One region of the Nocardiopsis synnemataformans genome, then DNA from elsewhere that is predicted to be linked to it. Evidence: riboswitches for the same ligand, from Rfam matches in the RefSeq annotation. Region 1 holds a riboswitch; the other holds the start of a gene.

Region 1 (7,062 bases):
GTCGGTCGCGGAGTTCGGTCAGCGCCTGCTTGGACTCGGCGGCGCCGACGAAGCCGACCGGGCAGCCGACGATGGCGGCCGGGCGCGGAGCGCCGTCGACCAGCATCTCCAGCAGGTGGAACAGGGCGGTGGGCGCGTTGCCGACGGCGACCACGGCGCCGTCGAGCAGCGGCTCCCACAGGGACACCGCGGCCGCGGTGCGGGTGGTGCCCCACTCCAGGGCCAGGGCGGGGACCCGCTCGTCGCCCAGGAGGCAGAGCACCTCGTTGTCGCTGGGCAGGCGGCTCGCGGTCACGCCGGAGGCCACCATGCGCGCGTCGCACAGGATCGGCGCACCGGCCCGGAGGGCGGCGCGCGCCGAGGGGACCAGGTCGGGGTGGACGACGAGGTCGTCGGCGAGGTCGACCTGGCCGGTGCCGTGGATCATCCGCACGGCGAGCCGTTCGGCGTTGGCGGGCAGGTGGTCGAGCCGGGCCTCGCGCCGGATGGTGGCGAAGGAGTCGGTGTAGATCGCGGGCCCGTCGTCGACGTACTCGTAGTGCCGGTTCGGGCGTCTGGGGGAGGTCACCGCGCCTCCCCGGGGACGTGACCGGGCTGTCCGGGACCGTGCTTCCTGGGGACGAGAACGGCGCGCCACGGCGTGACGACGAGTTCTCCGGATCGGGCGTCGAGCGCTTCGGCGGCGAGTGCGTCGGCGGCGACCCGGTCCAGGCCGTCGTCGGGCACGGGGACGTGCCGTCCGATCCCGGGCAGCGAGCCGTGCGGCAGCGGCGGCGCGGGGTCGGGCAGCCTCGGGTCCGGCGGCGCCGGGTCGGTCAGGGGCGAGGCGAGTTCGGCGACGTGCCAGGGCGCTGCGGGGCCGTCGCCGCGCCGTTCCAGGAACCGGTCGGCGAGGTGGACGAGTGAGTCCGCGGCCTCGTCCAGCGGCGTCAGCGGGCCCCAGCGCTCCCCGACCCTGAGCTGGGCGGTGTGCGCGTCGAGGGCGACGAGCCCCAGGTCGCAGGAGCGCTCCAGCAGGTCGCCGCTTCCGTCGTCCAGGGCGAAGAGGAAGCGGCCGGGAAGGGCTGCGCGGTGCGGTTCGGCGCACAGCAGCGCGTCCAGCGCGGCGGCCACGGGGCGCAGGTCGGCCTTCCCGCCCGCCAGTCCCGTGCACGGGGAGACCATGACGTTGCGGACCAGTTCGTGGGCGGGCGAGGGCAGCAGGCCGGTTCCCTCCAGGGCCCGGAGCACCTCGGGAGTCAGCCGCCCGTCGCTCCCGGGCAGGGCGCGCAGCTGCACGTTGGCCCGCCCGGTGACGTGGATCCGGCCGTCGCCGTACTCCTGGGCCACGGCGGCCAGGGCGCGCAGCGAGCGGGCGGGGAGCCTGCCGCCGACGAGCCGGAGCCGGACCAGCAGCCCGTCATCGGCGGGCCAGGGCCGCAGGGCGCCCGGGCAGCGGTCGCGCCGGGAGCGGACGGTGGAGGATGGGATTGGGGAACCCATCGGGGACATGCGCGTCCTTCGGGTCAGGGACCCGTTCGCGGGGTCCGCGGTTGACCTGGCGGCCCGTCACCGCCAGCGCCAGCAGGTCTTCGGACTCGGGATCGACCGGTGCGGAGCGCCTTCCCGGAGCGTGCGCTCCAGTGGCTGTCCCGGGGAAGCGCGTCCCCGGGGCGTGCCCGCCCGTCACCCTCACCGCTGCGCGTCAGTCCCGGATTCGCACCGGGTTCCCTGCCCCACGAGGTGGAGTTCGACTGGCTCGACGAGGGTACCGTCCCCCTTCCGGGGCAGCTCCAGGGGCCTTCGCCCCGACGCGGCTCCGGCGTGGCCGAAGGCGGCCGGTCCCGGGCACGGGAGCGCGGTCGGCGGTGCGTGACGCATCCGGCCGATACGGTACGTACCGCGTATCCTCCGCACGGTTCGCCCCGCCGTGCCCTACTCCCGGGAGCCGATGGATGTACACGGTCCGAATCTCGCAGACCGACCCCTACGCCTTCTCCAGCCTGGACGCGGCGCTGCGGGCCCCGATGTACGCGGGCTGTGACCTGTACCTGCACGTCGAACCGGGCCACTACGCGGAATCCCGGGTGCTCGGCGTGAACCAGCACGTCATCGTGGTGCCCCTCCACGGTCCCGGCACCGTGACGGTCTCGGTGGGCGACACGAACGTGTTCAACGTGCACAAGGGGCGGCTGGAACTGCACGGTGTGCACGTGCGCAACGCCTCGGCCGAGTATCCGCCCGTGTACGTGCACCCGAAGGCCTCCCTCAAGGCCGTCGACTGCGTCTTCTCCGCGAGTACGCGAGTGAACGTGAAGAACGCCGAAGCCGAGTTCACCAACTGCGGGTTCGAGGGCGGCGGCGTGAGCGTGGACGACTCCACGGGGAAGGTGGACGGCTGCCGTTTCACCGACGCCGTGCTCATCGTCGAGGGTCCCGACTCCCCCGAGATCCGCGGGACCACCTTCAGCGGGGGCCACGACACGTGGCACACCCTGTACATCTCCAAGGCCTCGCCCGCGGTCACCGACTGCGTCCTGACCGACTGCGGCGGGGAGGAGACCCAGGCGGTCCACGTACGGGACGGGGCGGCTCCGAAGTTCACCAACCTGACGGTCATCGGGGACCGGGGCTGGCCGGTACGGGTGACCGGGCGCTCCAGGGCGGAGTTCGACCACCTCAGAGTGGACGGCGGCCGCGCCGGCGGCGACTCCGTGTACGCCTGGGACGACTCCGAGATGACCATCACCCACGGCCGTATCACCAACGCCAGGGCCAGCGCCCTGGCGACCACCGGGGGCGCGTTGACCGTCCGCGACCTGGTCGTCGAGGACGCCGCCCTGACAGGCCTCTACGGAAAGGAGGCCAGAGTCAGCGGCGAGAGGCTGTCCCTGTCCCGTGTCGGTGGGAACGGGGTCTACGTCGAGGAGTGCCGGACGACGCTCTCGGACGTCGAACTGCGTGAGAGCACGCCGGAGGCACTGGAGAGGCGGAGCGTGTTCGCCGCGCAGAAGGGGCGGTTCGAGGTCACCGGGTTGCGTGCCTCGCAGTCGTCGACGATGACGCACATCGTCGACGCGCGGGGAAGCCTGACCGACCTGAGCGGGGATGACGTCAGGGGCGGTCTCCTCGTCACCGAGGACAGCACGGTCACGGTGCGCGGAATGGCGATCACCAACAGCAGGCTCAACGCGCTGACCGTCAAGGACGGGTCCGAGGTCGAGGTCGACGACGCCCGGATCTCGGACTGCGCCCTACACGGTGCCTACGTGGGAGGTGAGTCGCGGCTGGTCCTGCGCTCGTCGACGGTGAGCGGGTGTGCGTCGGCCGGAGTCGGCGTGGAGAACGGGGCCGTGGTCACGTTGGAGGACACCGAGGTCCGTGACGGGGACGGTTCCGGGCTGGCCGTGTACGACACCAGCCGGGTACGCCTGGTGGGGTGCACGGTCTCCGGCAACGCCGGTGAGGGGGTGGACGCCGCCGACACCGCGACCGTGCAGGCCGAGGACACCGAGATCACCGGGAACAAGGGCGGTGACAGGGTCAGGGCGCGGGCCACGGCCGACGGCGGCGGCGCGGCCGCGCCGGACGCACCCGAGGGGGAGGCCCAGCCGCTGGAGGAACTGCTGGCCGAACTGGACTCCATGGTGGGCCTGGACGGGGTGAAGAAGGAGGTTCGCGCCCTCGTCAACTTCCAGCAGGTCAACGTCAAACGTGTGGCGGCGGGACTGCCCGAGCTCAACGTCAGCCGCCACCTGGTCTTCTCCGGGCCGCCCGGAACCGGCAAGACGACCGTGGCCCGGCTCTACGGGCGGATCCTGCGCTCCCTGGGTGTGCTGGGCAGCGGCCAGTTCGTGGAGGCCGCCCGCCCCGACCTCGTGGCCGAGCACCTGGGCGGCACCAGCGCCAAGGTCACCGAGGTGGTCGAGCGGGCCCGGGGCGGCGTCCTGTTCGTCGACGAGGCCTACGCCCTGTCCCGCACGTTCGGCAGCGGCTCCGACTTCGGCCAGGAGGCCATCGACACCCTCATCAAGCTCATGGAGGACCTGCGCGAGGAGGTCGTCATCGTCTTCGCCGGGTACTCCAGCGAGATGCGCGGCTTCCTCGACGCCAACCCCGGGCTGCGGTCGCGGGTCGCCCGCACCATCGATTTCGAGAACTACTCGCCCGAGCAGCTCACCACGATCTTCACGGGGGTGGCGCACAAGCAGGGCTACACGCTGGGGGAGGGTGTGCGGGAGCTGGTCACCCGGCACTTCCAGGCACAGAAGCGCGACGAGACCTTCGGCAACGGTCGCGAGGCGCGCCGCGTGTTCGAGGAGACCGTCCAGACCCAGGCCACCCGGATCGTCGACGGGGACTTCGGTTCGGCGGAGGACCTGTCGCTGATCCTGCCCGAGGACCTCGCCGGGGTCGTGGACGGCGGGCTCTCCGCCAGGGTCGCGGAGGGGCCCAGGGACGCCGGGCAGGTCGAGGAACTGATGCGGCGACTGGACGCCATGGTGGGCCTGGCGGCGGTGAAGCGGGAGGTGGCCGACCTGACGAACCTGATCTCGGCCGGACGCCGACGGCAGGCGGCCGGGCTGGAGGCCCCGCTGCCCTCCCGGCACCTGGTCTTCGCCGGGCCTCCGGGAACGGGCAAGACCACGGTCGCGCGTGTCTACGGGGAGCTGCTGGCCGCCCTGGGGGTGCTCGCCCAGGGGCAGGTGGTGGAGGCCAGCCGGGCGGACCTGGTGGGCTCGTACGTGGGCCACACCGCCCAGCGCACGCGCGAGGTGTTCGACCGGGCGCGCGGCGGTGTGCTGTTCGTCGACGAGGCGTACGCGCTCGCCCGGCCGGGCGGTAGCGGTCACGACTTCGGCCAGGAGGCCATCGACACGCTCCTGAAGCTGATGGAGGACCACCGCGACGAGGTGGTGGTGATCGCCGCCGGTTACACCGGGGAGATGCGCGCGTTCATGGCGACCAACCCGGGTCTGGAGTCGCGGTTCTCCCGGACGGTGGAGTTCGCCCCCTACGCCGCTGACGATCTGGTGCGGATCTTCGTCGGGATGGCCGAGGGCAACGACTTCCTGGTGCCCGAGGAGACGCGTGGGGCGCTGGGCGCGTTGGTGGCCGAGCGGGCCGGGGTGTTCGGGGACGGCAACGGGCGCGAGGTCCGCAAGCTGTTCGAGGAGAGCGTGATCCGTCAGGCGAGGCGGATCGAGGCGGCGGCCCTGGCGGGGGAGGACCCCGGGATGGCGGAGTTGCAGACCCTGCGTCCCGAGGACGTCGTCGAAGCCCCGTAGGCCTCGCGGGAGTACCCCGCCGCCGCGCGGCCACCGGCCGGATCGCCTCCTCGGGAAAGGGGGAGCGGAGCACGTGCTCCGCTCCCCCTTTCCCATGACCGCCGGGGGCGGGGCTCACGCCGTGGAGCGCTCCTGCTCCGGTTCGAGGCGGCGGATGCCGAAGCCGCGGGTCAGCGGCGCCAGGAAGGCGATCAGGGCGGAGAACAGGAAGCCGCTCCAGTTGAACACCGCCCACGGCAGGAACTCGAAGTTGGCCACGCCCAGGGTCGTGGCGAAGAAGACGCCCGACACCGTCCAGGGCATCAGCACCTCGGTGATCGTGACCGAGTCCTCCATGCTGCGCGACAGGTTGACCGGGTGCAGGTTCCTGGCCCGGTAGGCGTCGCCGTAGACGTCCTTGACCAGGAAGAACGTCACCAGGGCGTTGGAGGTGCCGTTGATGATCGTGAAGCCGGAGAGCAGGGTGGTGAGGATGAGGCTGCCCGTGGACCGCAGTTTCTGGATCAGCCCCTCCAGCAGGACCCGCAGCACGTTCGACTTCTCCAGCGCCGAGGCGAAGAAGAAGGCGCAGAAGACGAAGAACGCCGAGTTGTACATCGAGTACAGCCCGCCCCGGTTCAGCAGCTCGGCCAGGACCTCGGAGACCCCGTCCCCCCGCGGCAGCATGTCGGTCGTGAACCCGGAGACGACCGCGGCGAACATGTCGCCCACGTTCGCCCCCTGGAGCAGCAGGGCGAGCAGTAGCGCCGTCATGGACGACGCGAACAGCACGACCAGCGGCGGCTTCCTCATGACCGACCCGGCGAGCACGACCAGCGCCGGGATCAGCAGCAGCGGGTTGAGGGCGAACAGCCCGTCCAGCTCGGTGACGACCTCGTCGATACCGCCCAGGCTGGCGGACGAGGTGGTGATGGTGGTGCCCGCGACGAGGAAGACGACGACGGCCACCACCGACGAGGGCAGGGCCGTGTAGAGCATGTGCCGGATGTGCTCGTACAGGTTGGCGCCCGCCGCGAGCGAGCTCATGTTGGTCGTGTCCGACAGGGGCGAGAGCTTGTCCCCGAAGTAGGCGCCGGACACGACCGCGCCCGCCGTGATCGCCAGCGACACGTCCATCGTCTGGGCCACCCCGATCAGGGCGACGCCGATCGTTCCGCCGGCGCCCCAGGACGTGCCGGTGAAGGTGGCGACGAGCGCGGTGGCCACGAAGGACAGCACGTACAGGTAGGAGGGGTTGATGAGCTCCAGGCCGTAGTAGACCATGAGGGGGATCGTCCCGGCGATCATCCACGAGCCGATGAGCATGCCGATGCTGAGCAGGATCAGGACCGCGGGCAGGGCGCGCTTGAGCTTCTCGCCCATGTTCGTCAGCACGTCCTCCCAGCGCACGCCGTGCCAGAGCGCGAAGAGGGCGAACACCACCCCCGCGAAGATGAGCATGAGCTCCGCGGGGTACTTCAGGACGCCGATGCCGCCGACGAGAACGGCGACGGTGATGACCACGGGGACGCACGCCACCGCCACACTGGGTCGGCGAACGTGTTCGTCCGGGGGGTTAGTCATCTTCTTTCCTCTCGGTGATGACCGCTTTCCGGTCTTCTACAGTGCGGTGAAGGCCCTTTCGAGATCCTCGATCTGGTTGTCGGCCCCCTCCAGGCCCACGGAGAGGCGGATCATTCCGGGGGAGAATCCCTTATCCCGCATCGCCTCCTCGTTTCCGGGCCTGACGGGGGCGGTGACGAGGCTTTCGTAGCCGCCCCAGCTCGCGCCGATCCGAAACAGCGACAAACGGTTG
Region 2 (7,062 bases), on a different contig from region 1:
ACGACGCCCAGCTGCCCACCGCCGACGAGCTCGGCGCCGAACTCGAACGCTTCCTCGCCGAGCGCGAGGGCGAGGGAAACGGATGACCGTGTTCTACCAGATGCTCTTCCGCTCGGTCCTGCGCCACATGGACGCGGAGAAGGTCCACAAGCTCAGCTTCGCCGCGCTGCGCGGCGTGACCGCCCTGCCCGCCGTGGCCTCCGCCATGAACGGTGTGTTCGGTCCGCGTGAGCCGGAGCTGACCGTGCACGCCCTCGGGCAGGAGTTCCCCGGTCCGCTGGGGCTCGCGGCCGGTTTCGACAAGAACGCGGAGAGCCCCTCCGGGCTGGCCGCGCTCGGCTTCGGCTTCGTGGAGGTCGGCACCGTCACCGCCCAGCCCCAGCCGGGCAACCCCCGACCGCGCCTGTCCCGGCTGGTGGCCGACCGCGCGATCGTCAACCGGATGGGCTTCAACAACGAGGGGTCGGCCCTGGTCGCCGAACGCCTCCACCACCGGCGCGGCGGGCGCCGTCCCGTGCTCGGCGTCAACATCGGCAAGACCAAGGTGACGCCCGAGGAGGAGGCCCCCGCCGACTACGCCCTCAGCGCCCGGCGCCTGGCCCGCTACGCCGACTACCTGGTGGTCAACGTCAGCTCGCCCAACACCCCCGGGCTGCGCAACCTCCAGGGCGTGGAGCAGCTGCGCCCGCTCCTGGCCGCCGTGCGCGAGGCCCTGGCCGAGGCCGGTCGCCCGGACCTGCCCCTCCTGGTGAAGATCGCCCCCGACCTGGCCGACGAGGACGTCGACGCCGTCGCCGACCTCGCCCTGGCCGAGGGGCTCGACGGCATCATCGCCACCAACACCACCATCTCCCGCGAGGGCCTGACCACCCCCGCGGCGCAGGTGGAGGCCGCCGGTGCGGGCGGCCTGTCCGGCGCCCCCCTCAAACGGCGCTCCCTGGAGGTGCTGCGCCGCCTGCGCGCCCGAGTGGGCGACCGGGTGACCCTGATCGCCGTCGGCGGCATCGAGACGCCCCTGGACGCCTGGTTCCGCATCCGCGCGGGGGCCAGCCTCGTGCAGGGCTACACCGGTCTCATCTACGGCGGTCCCCTCTGGCCCCGTCGCATCAACCGCGGCCTCGCCCGACTGGTGCGGGCCTCCGGCCACCGCTCCATCAACGAGGTCGTCGGGGCCGACGTCCCCGCGCCGGTCGCCCCGGCAGCCGGTGCCGGGCGGGGTGCCGATCCCGCAGCGGCCACCGCCCAGGGCTGAGCCCGCCACCAACAGCCAGGCCCGCCACCAACAGCCGGGCCCGCCGCGACGGGCGGGGCGCGACGCCGCTCCACGGACGCGGCGGCCGGTGGGACGCTCCCCACCGGCCGCCGACGCGCGTGCCCCACCCGCCCGCGGGCCTCAGGAACCGGCGGGCGCGGACAACCCCTCGGGCGGATAGCTCTTCCCGGCCTCCGGGCCGTCGTAGACCTGGCTGACGGTCGCGAACTCGTACCCGTCCGCCCGCAGCCGCTCGATGATCTCGGGGACCGCGGCCAGGGTCGGCTCCAGGGGGTCGTGCAGCAGCACCACACCTCCGGGCCGGGCCCCGTCCACCACGCTCTCCACGACCTCGTCGCGGCTCATGTCGGTCCAGTCCTCGCTGTCCTGGCTCCACAGGATCTCGGCCATGCCCTGACGGCCGATCTCCTCCAGAACCTCCGGCGAGCTGTCGCCGAACGGCGGCCGGAACAGTTCCACGGTGTGTCCCGTCTGGCGGCGCACCATCGCGCTCACCGCGGCCACCTGGTGGGCCAGTTCCTCCCCCTCGAAGGCCTCGGGCATGTGCTCGTGCAGATGGTTGTGGCTGCCGATCTCGTGACCCTCGGCGTAGGTGCGCCGGATCACGCTGGGCCGGGTCAGCGCCGGGTTGCCGTTGAGGAAGAAGGTGGCCGCCACCTCCTCCTCCGCCAGCAGGTCCAGCAGTGCCGGAGTCGTCGCGACCGGTCCGTCGTCGAAGGTCAGCGCGATGCACTTGGCCTCGGCGCAGTCCAGGTCCGGGGCTCCCGCCGAGACCACCCCCGGCACCCGCGGCTCGGTCGGGGACTCGCTGGCGGGCGCCTCCACGGTCAGCACGGGCTCCTCCGCCATGGAGGCCTCCCGCGCACGCTCGCCCAGGTCGGACAGCAGGGGCGCGGCCTCCTCGGCGGGCACCACCGCGACCATCCTCCCCGGCTCCGAGGACGGGGGGTGGCCCTCCACGATCGGGGACAGGTGCCCGTCGTCGAACTCCACCACCAGGTCCCCGTCGGCGTTGAACCCCATCGAGTCGTAGGTGCGCATCACCGGGTGCAGGCCCCGTGCGTCCACGGCCTCCTCCTCGGCGAACGAGGCGCGGACGATCCCGTTGAGCTCCCGGAGTGCCGCGTCGTCGGTCAGCAGCTCCGTGGAGTAGGCGGTGTGGCCGGTGGACGCGTCGTACCAGTACGTCCCGTACCCCTGGCGCAGCCCGTGGAAGTCCTCCTCGGTGCGTACCAGGCGCACACCCAGCACCCCGTTCCCGGCGGCGACCACCTCCCAGTCGACGCCCAGGCTCACCGGGTCCCGGCTGGCGCCCCGGTAGTCCCGCACCTCCTGGTCCACCTGGGCGGCCAGTTCCTCGGCGAAGGCGTCCGCCCCGGCGAACACCGGGTAGGCGACGTCGATCGCGAGCCCCTCGGGCCTGTACGGGTGGTCCTCGAAGTCGGAGGCGTCCCCGCGCCACTCGGTGACCCCGTCCCCCGGCTCCTCCACCACCACCGTGATCAGCTCCGGGTCCTCCCCACCCCCCGAGGCGACCCCCTCGGTGCTGCACGCGGCCAGGGGCAGGACCAGCGCGACCAGCGCCGCCCCGGGCCACCGGGCTCTGCGCTCCCACGGCCGGTTCCCCCCGGCCCCGGGGCGCGGGGCGGCCTCGTTCGGGTGGACTCGAGTCGACGACAACACCGGACTCCCTCATCCCTCAGCGGGTGGCCAACACGGCTGCTGCTGGGAGCAACATAGGGGACGCCGTCCCCCGTCCCGTGACGGTGACCACATGTGGTCACCGCCACAGGACGGGGGACGCGCCGGAGACCGGGAACGCCCCCGCGGGGCGCCCTTCCCACGTCACCCGGTGCCCTCACACGGCTCCGCGCACCGTGGGTCCCACCGGTCGCGGCCCCGAAGCCCTCTCCCGGGGACATCCTCTCCCGGGCCGCTCACCGCGCCGTGACGCCGCGCCCTCAGGACTCCTCGGAAGCCTCTCGGGTCTCCCTAGGGAGCCTGCTCGTCTTCCTCACCGTGCTCCCCGGCCCCCTCGGAGGGCTCGGCGCTCTCCTCCGGGGCGTCGGGGACCCCGTCGACGTAGGTCTCGCCGGGGGTCGTGGTCCCGAGCAGCTGGGACACCGTGACCATGGTGTACCCGTGCTCGTCCAGCTCCCGGATGATCGTGCGGGAGGCGTCGACGGTGGTGCCGTGGATGTCGTGCATGAGGATGATCGCCCCGTCCGAAGCGCCCTCCACCGCCCGGTCGTGGATCACCGAGGCCTTGCGGTCCTTCCAGTCGAGGGTGTCCACGCTCCACAGGATCTGGGCCAGGCCCATGTCCGCGGTCACCGAGGCCACGCCCTCGTCGGTCGAGCCGTAGGGCGGGCGCATGAGGTCCATGCTGTAGCCCGTCTCGCGGTACACCAGCGCCTGCACGACGTCCAGGTCCGAGCGCACCCCTCCCGCGCCCAGACCGGCCAGGTCGGGGTGGTTCAGGGTGTGGTTGGCGATCTCGTGCCCCTCGGCGTAGGCGCGCCGCACCGTGTGCGGGTGCTCCATGACGGGGTTGCCGGTGACGAAGAACGTGGCCCGCGCGTCGTACTCGGCGAGGGCGTCCAGCAGTTCGGGGGTGCGCCCGCCGGGGCCGTCGTCGTAGGTCAGCGCCACGCACTTGGTGTCGGGGTCGGAGCAGTCGACGTCGGAGTCCACCGCGGACACCTGTCCGGGCACGGGTCCGTCCTCCTGGCCGTCCTTGTCGGCCTGGGGCGGGGCGGCGATGGAGAAGTCCTCGACGCCCACGGTCGCGGCGTCGCGCACGCGCAGGCCCAGCTCGGACAGCAGGCCCTCGGCCTCACCGGCGTCGACCACCGCGCGCGTGCGGCCCTCCTCCGCCGGGGCGACCTGCCCGGCGTCGAACTCCACGACCAGGTCTCCGTCGGGGTTGAAGCCCACCGAGTCGTACAGGGAACTGATCGGGTGGATGACGTCGGGGTCGGCCGAGCCCTCCCCGCCGTCCCCGTTCCCGACGGCGCCGCGCACCAGGCCGTTGAGCTCCTCCAGCTGTTCCTGGCCGCCGACCAGGGCAGCGGAGGGGTGGTGCGCCGCGGTCGCGGTGTCGTACCAGTAGGTGGTGTACCCCTCCCGGGACCCCTCGGAGTCGGTCTCGACCCGGGTCATGCGGACCCCGAGCAGGCCGTCGCGCGCCGCGGTCAGGTTCCACTCCGCCTCGAAGGAGACCGCGCCGGGGTTGGCCGCCTCGAAGGCGTGCACCTCGTCGGTCAGCTCACGCTCCAGGAAGTCGGCCAGCGGCTCGGCGTTGGGGACCACCGGGTAGGTCACCGTGACGGAGACATCCCCGTCGTAGGGCAGCTCGGCCTCCTCCACGCCCGCCACGGCGGCCGCGTCCACCTCGGTCAGCCCGCCGGGGTCGCCGGAGGCCGGGGGCGGCGGTTCGCTCTCGGAGACCGGCGCTCCGTGCGTCTGCTCCGGGGGCTCGGACTCGCCGGAGGAGCGGGTGGCCAACAACACCATGCCCGCCAGGACCGCCAGGGCTACCACGACCGTGATCAGGGGGTGGTCCGGTGCCATGGCGAGGCGGGACTGCTTATTCACGAGGGAATCTCCACGTTCATCGCTCAGACGAACGTCCGCGGGGAGCAGAGGGGAGGCTCACCCGCGCAACGCTTGACTTCGTGTGTGACGCCGACCGTGGGCCGGGGGTTCTCACCGTCCGGGTCGGGCGCATGGGGCCGCACGCCGGGTACAGGGGCGAAGGGGCCCTCCCTATACTTGCAGCCGTGGAAGGTACATGATCCACCTCGCGGGCCCGGCCCGGACGGGGCGGAACCATGTCGCAAGAGGGAACCCGGTGTGAGTCCGGGACTGCCCCGCAGCGGTATGGGGGAACGAACGTCGCCATGAGCACTGGTAGTGCCGGTCGCGAAGACCGGAAACCGGGAAGCGGCGGCCATTAGGAGGAGCGGTGTCCGCACCGCCCGCGCCCCCGAGTCCGAAGACCTGCCTCCACCCGGCGGCGCACCCGCGGCGCCGGTGGTCCCGCGCCCCGAGGGAGGGCCGGAGGCGGTGGCAGGTCCAGTGCGCGCCCGAGGCGCGCCCGTCGGCGTGCCCACCCCTCTCCTCCCCCTCGCGGCCGGTACCCGGCTTTCGACGAGGGAGAGAAGCTCATGACCACGACCCCCACGCCGTCCGCGGCCCCGGGCGGGCCCCGCCCCTCCGTGCGCTCCAGCGTGCACGGCTACCCGCGCATCGGCCCCGACCGCGAGCTCAAGCGCGCCTGCGAGTCCCACTGGAGGGGCCGCACCACCGCCCGTGAACTGGACGCGGTCGCCGCCGAGCTGCGCCTGGGCGTCTACGCCCAGCTGCGCGAGGCCGGTGTCGACGACATCCCCTCCAACACGTTCTCCTACTACGACCACGTGCTGGACACCGCGGTCCTGTTCGACCTGGTCCCCTCCCGCTTCGCCCCGCCCGCCGCCGCGCCGGACCGCGAGGAGGAGCTGCGCCGCTACTTCGCGCTCGCCCGCGGCGAGCAGGACGCTCCGCCGCTGGAGATGACCAAGTGGTTCGACACGAACTACCACTACCTGGTCCCCGAACTCTCGCCCGGCACCCGACCCCGCCTGGTGGGCGACAAGCCCGTCGCCGAGTTCCGCGAGGCCGCCGAGGCGGGTTTCCACACCCGCCCGGTCCTGGTCGGCCCGCTCACCTTCCTGATGCTGGCCAAGCCCGCCGACGGCGCCCCCGAGGGCTGGGAGCCCGTCCAGCTGCTCGACCAGCTCCTGGACGCCTACGCCCAGCTGCTCGGCGACCTGCGGGCCGCGGGTGCCACCGAGGTCCAGCTGGACGAGCCGATCCTGGCCACCGACGAGGGCCGCGCCGCCGTCGGCCACCTGGAGCGCGCCTACCAGCGCCTGGGGGCGGTCGCCGACCGCCCCTCCCTGCTGGTGTCCACCTACTTCGGCTCCATCGGCTCCGCCGCCCTGCGCGTCCTCAAGGACTCCGCGGTCGAGGCGGTCGGCCTGGACCTGGTCACCGACGACGAGGGCGTGGACGACCTGGTGCGGGTCTCCGGTCTGGGTGCCACCCGCCTGGTCGCGGGCGTGGTGGAGGGCCGCAACGTCTGGCGCACCGACGTCCCGGCCGCCGTGGCCACGCTCGGCACCCTGCTGGCCCTCACCGACGAGCTCACCGTGAGCACCTCCTGCTCCCTACTGCACGTGCCCCTGGACCTGGACGCCGAGACCTCCCTGGCCCCCGAGCTGCGCGGGGCCCTGGCCTTCGCCAGGCAGAAGGCCCAGGAGACGGCCCTGCTCGGCCGTGCGCTGTCCGAGGGGGCCGAGGCCGAGTACACCGGACAGGGCGGCGTCCGTCCCCCCGCCTTCACCGACGCGCGCGTACGCGCCCGGCTCGACGCCCTGGGCCCGGACGCCTACGAGCGCCCGCAGGAGCGGGGAAGGCCCACCGACACCCCGCTCACCACGACCACCATCGGGTCCTTCCCCCAGACCGCCGAGCTGCGCCGCGCCCGCGCCGCCCACCGCGGGGGCGAACTGGCCGAGGACGCCTACAAGGCCGTCCTGCGCGAGGAGATCGACCGCGTGATCGCGCTCCAGGAGGAGATCGGCCTGGACGTGCTCGTGCACGGCGAGCCCGAGCGCAACGACATGGTCCAGTACTTCGCCGAGCAGCTGGAGGGCTACGCCACCACCCGGAACGGGTGGGTGCAGTCCTACGGTTCGCGGTGCGTGCGCCCGCCGATCCTGTTCGGCGACGTCTCGCGCCCC

The links. A riboswitch is a leader RNA that binds a small molecule or an ion and turns the genes downstream of it on or off. The one in region 1 is predicted to bind cobalamin.
Region 2: it holds a riboswitch for cobalamin, as region 1 does, so the genes downstream of both, metE (5-methyltetrahydropteroyltriglutamate--homocysteine S-methyltransferase) here and ACSIH6_RS12680 (ferredoxin-like domain-containing protein) in region 1, are expected to answer to the same signal.

What each region holds. Positions count from the first base shown of each region.
Region 1 is NZ_CBDRFA010000018.1:13,739-20,800, reverse strand. It holds gene ACSIH6_RS12685 (precorrin-8X methylmutase) at 1-568, opposite strand, end outside; gene ACSIH6_RS12680 (ferredoxin-like domain-containing protein) at 565-1,491, opposite strand; cobalamin riboswitch at 1,546-1,752, opposite strand; gene ACSIH6_RS12675 (AAA family ATPase) at 1,935-5,267, shown strand; gene nhaC (Na+/H+ antiporter NhaC) at 5,382-6,830, opposite strand; gene ACSIH6_RS12665 (trans-sulfuration enzyme family protein) at 6,867-7,062, opposite strand, start outside.
Region 2 is NZ_CBDRFA010000002.1:216,705-223,766, reverse strand. It holds gene ACSIH6_RS02045 (proteasome assembly chaperone family protein) at 1-86, shown strand, start outside; gene ACSIH6_RS02040 (quinone-dependent dihydroorotate dehydrogenase) at 83-1,252, shown strand; gene ACSIH6_RS02035 (polysaccharide deacetylase family protein) at 1,394-2,953, opposite strand; gene ACSIH6_RS02030 (polysaccharide deacetylase family protein) at 3,266-4,846, opposite strand; cobalamin riboswitch at 5,117-5,277, shown strand; gene metE (5-methyltetrahydropteroyltriglutamate--homocysteine S-methyltransferase) at 5,443-7,062, shown strand, end outside.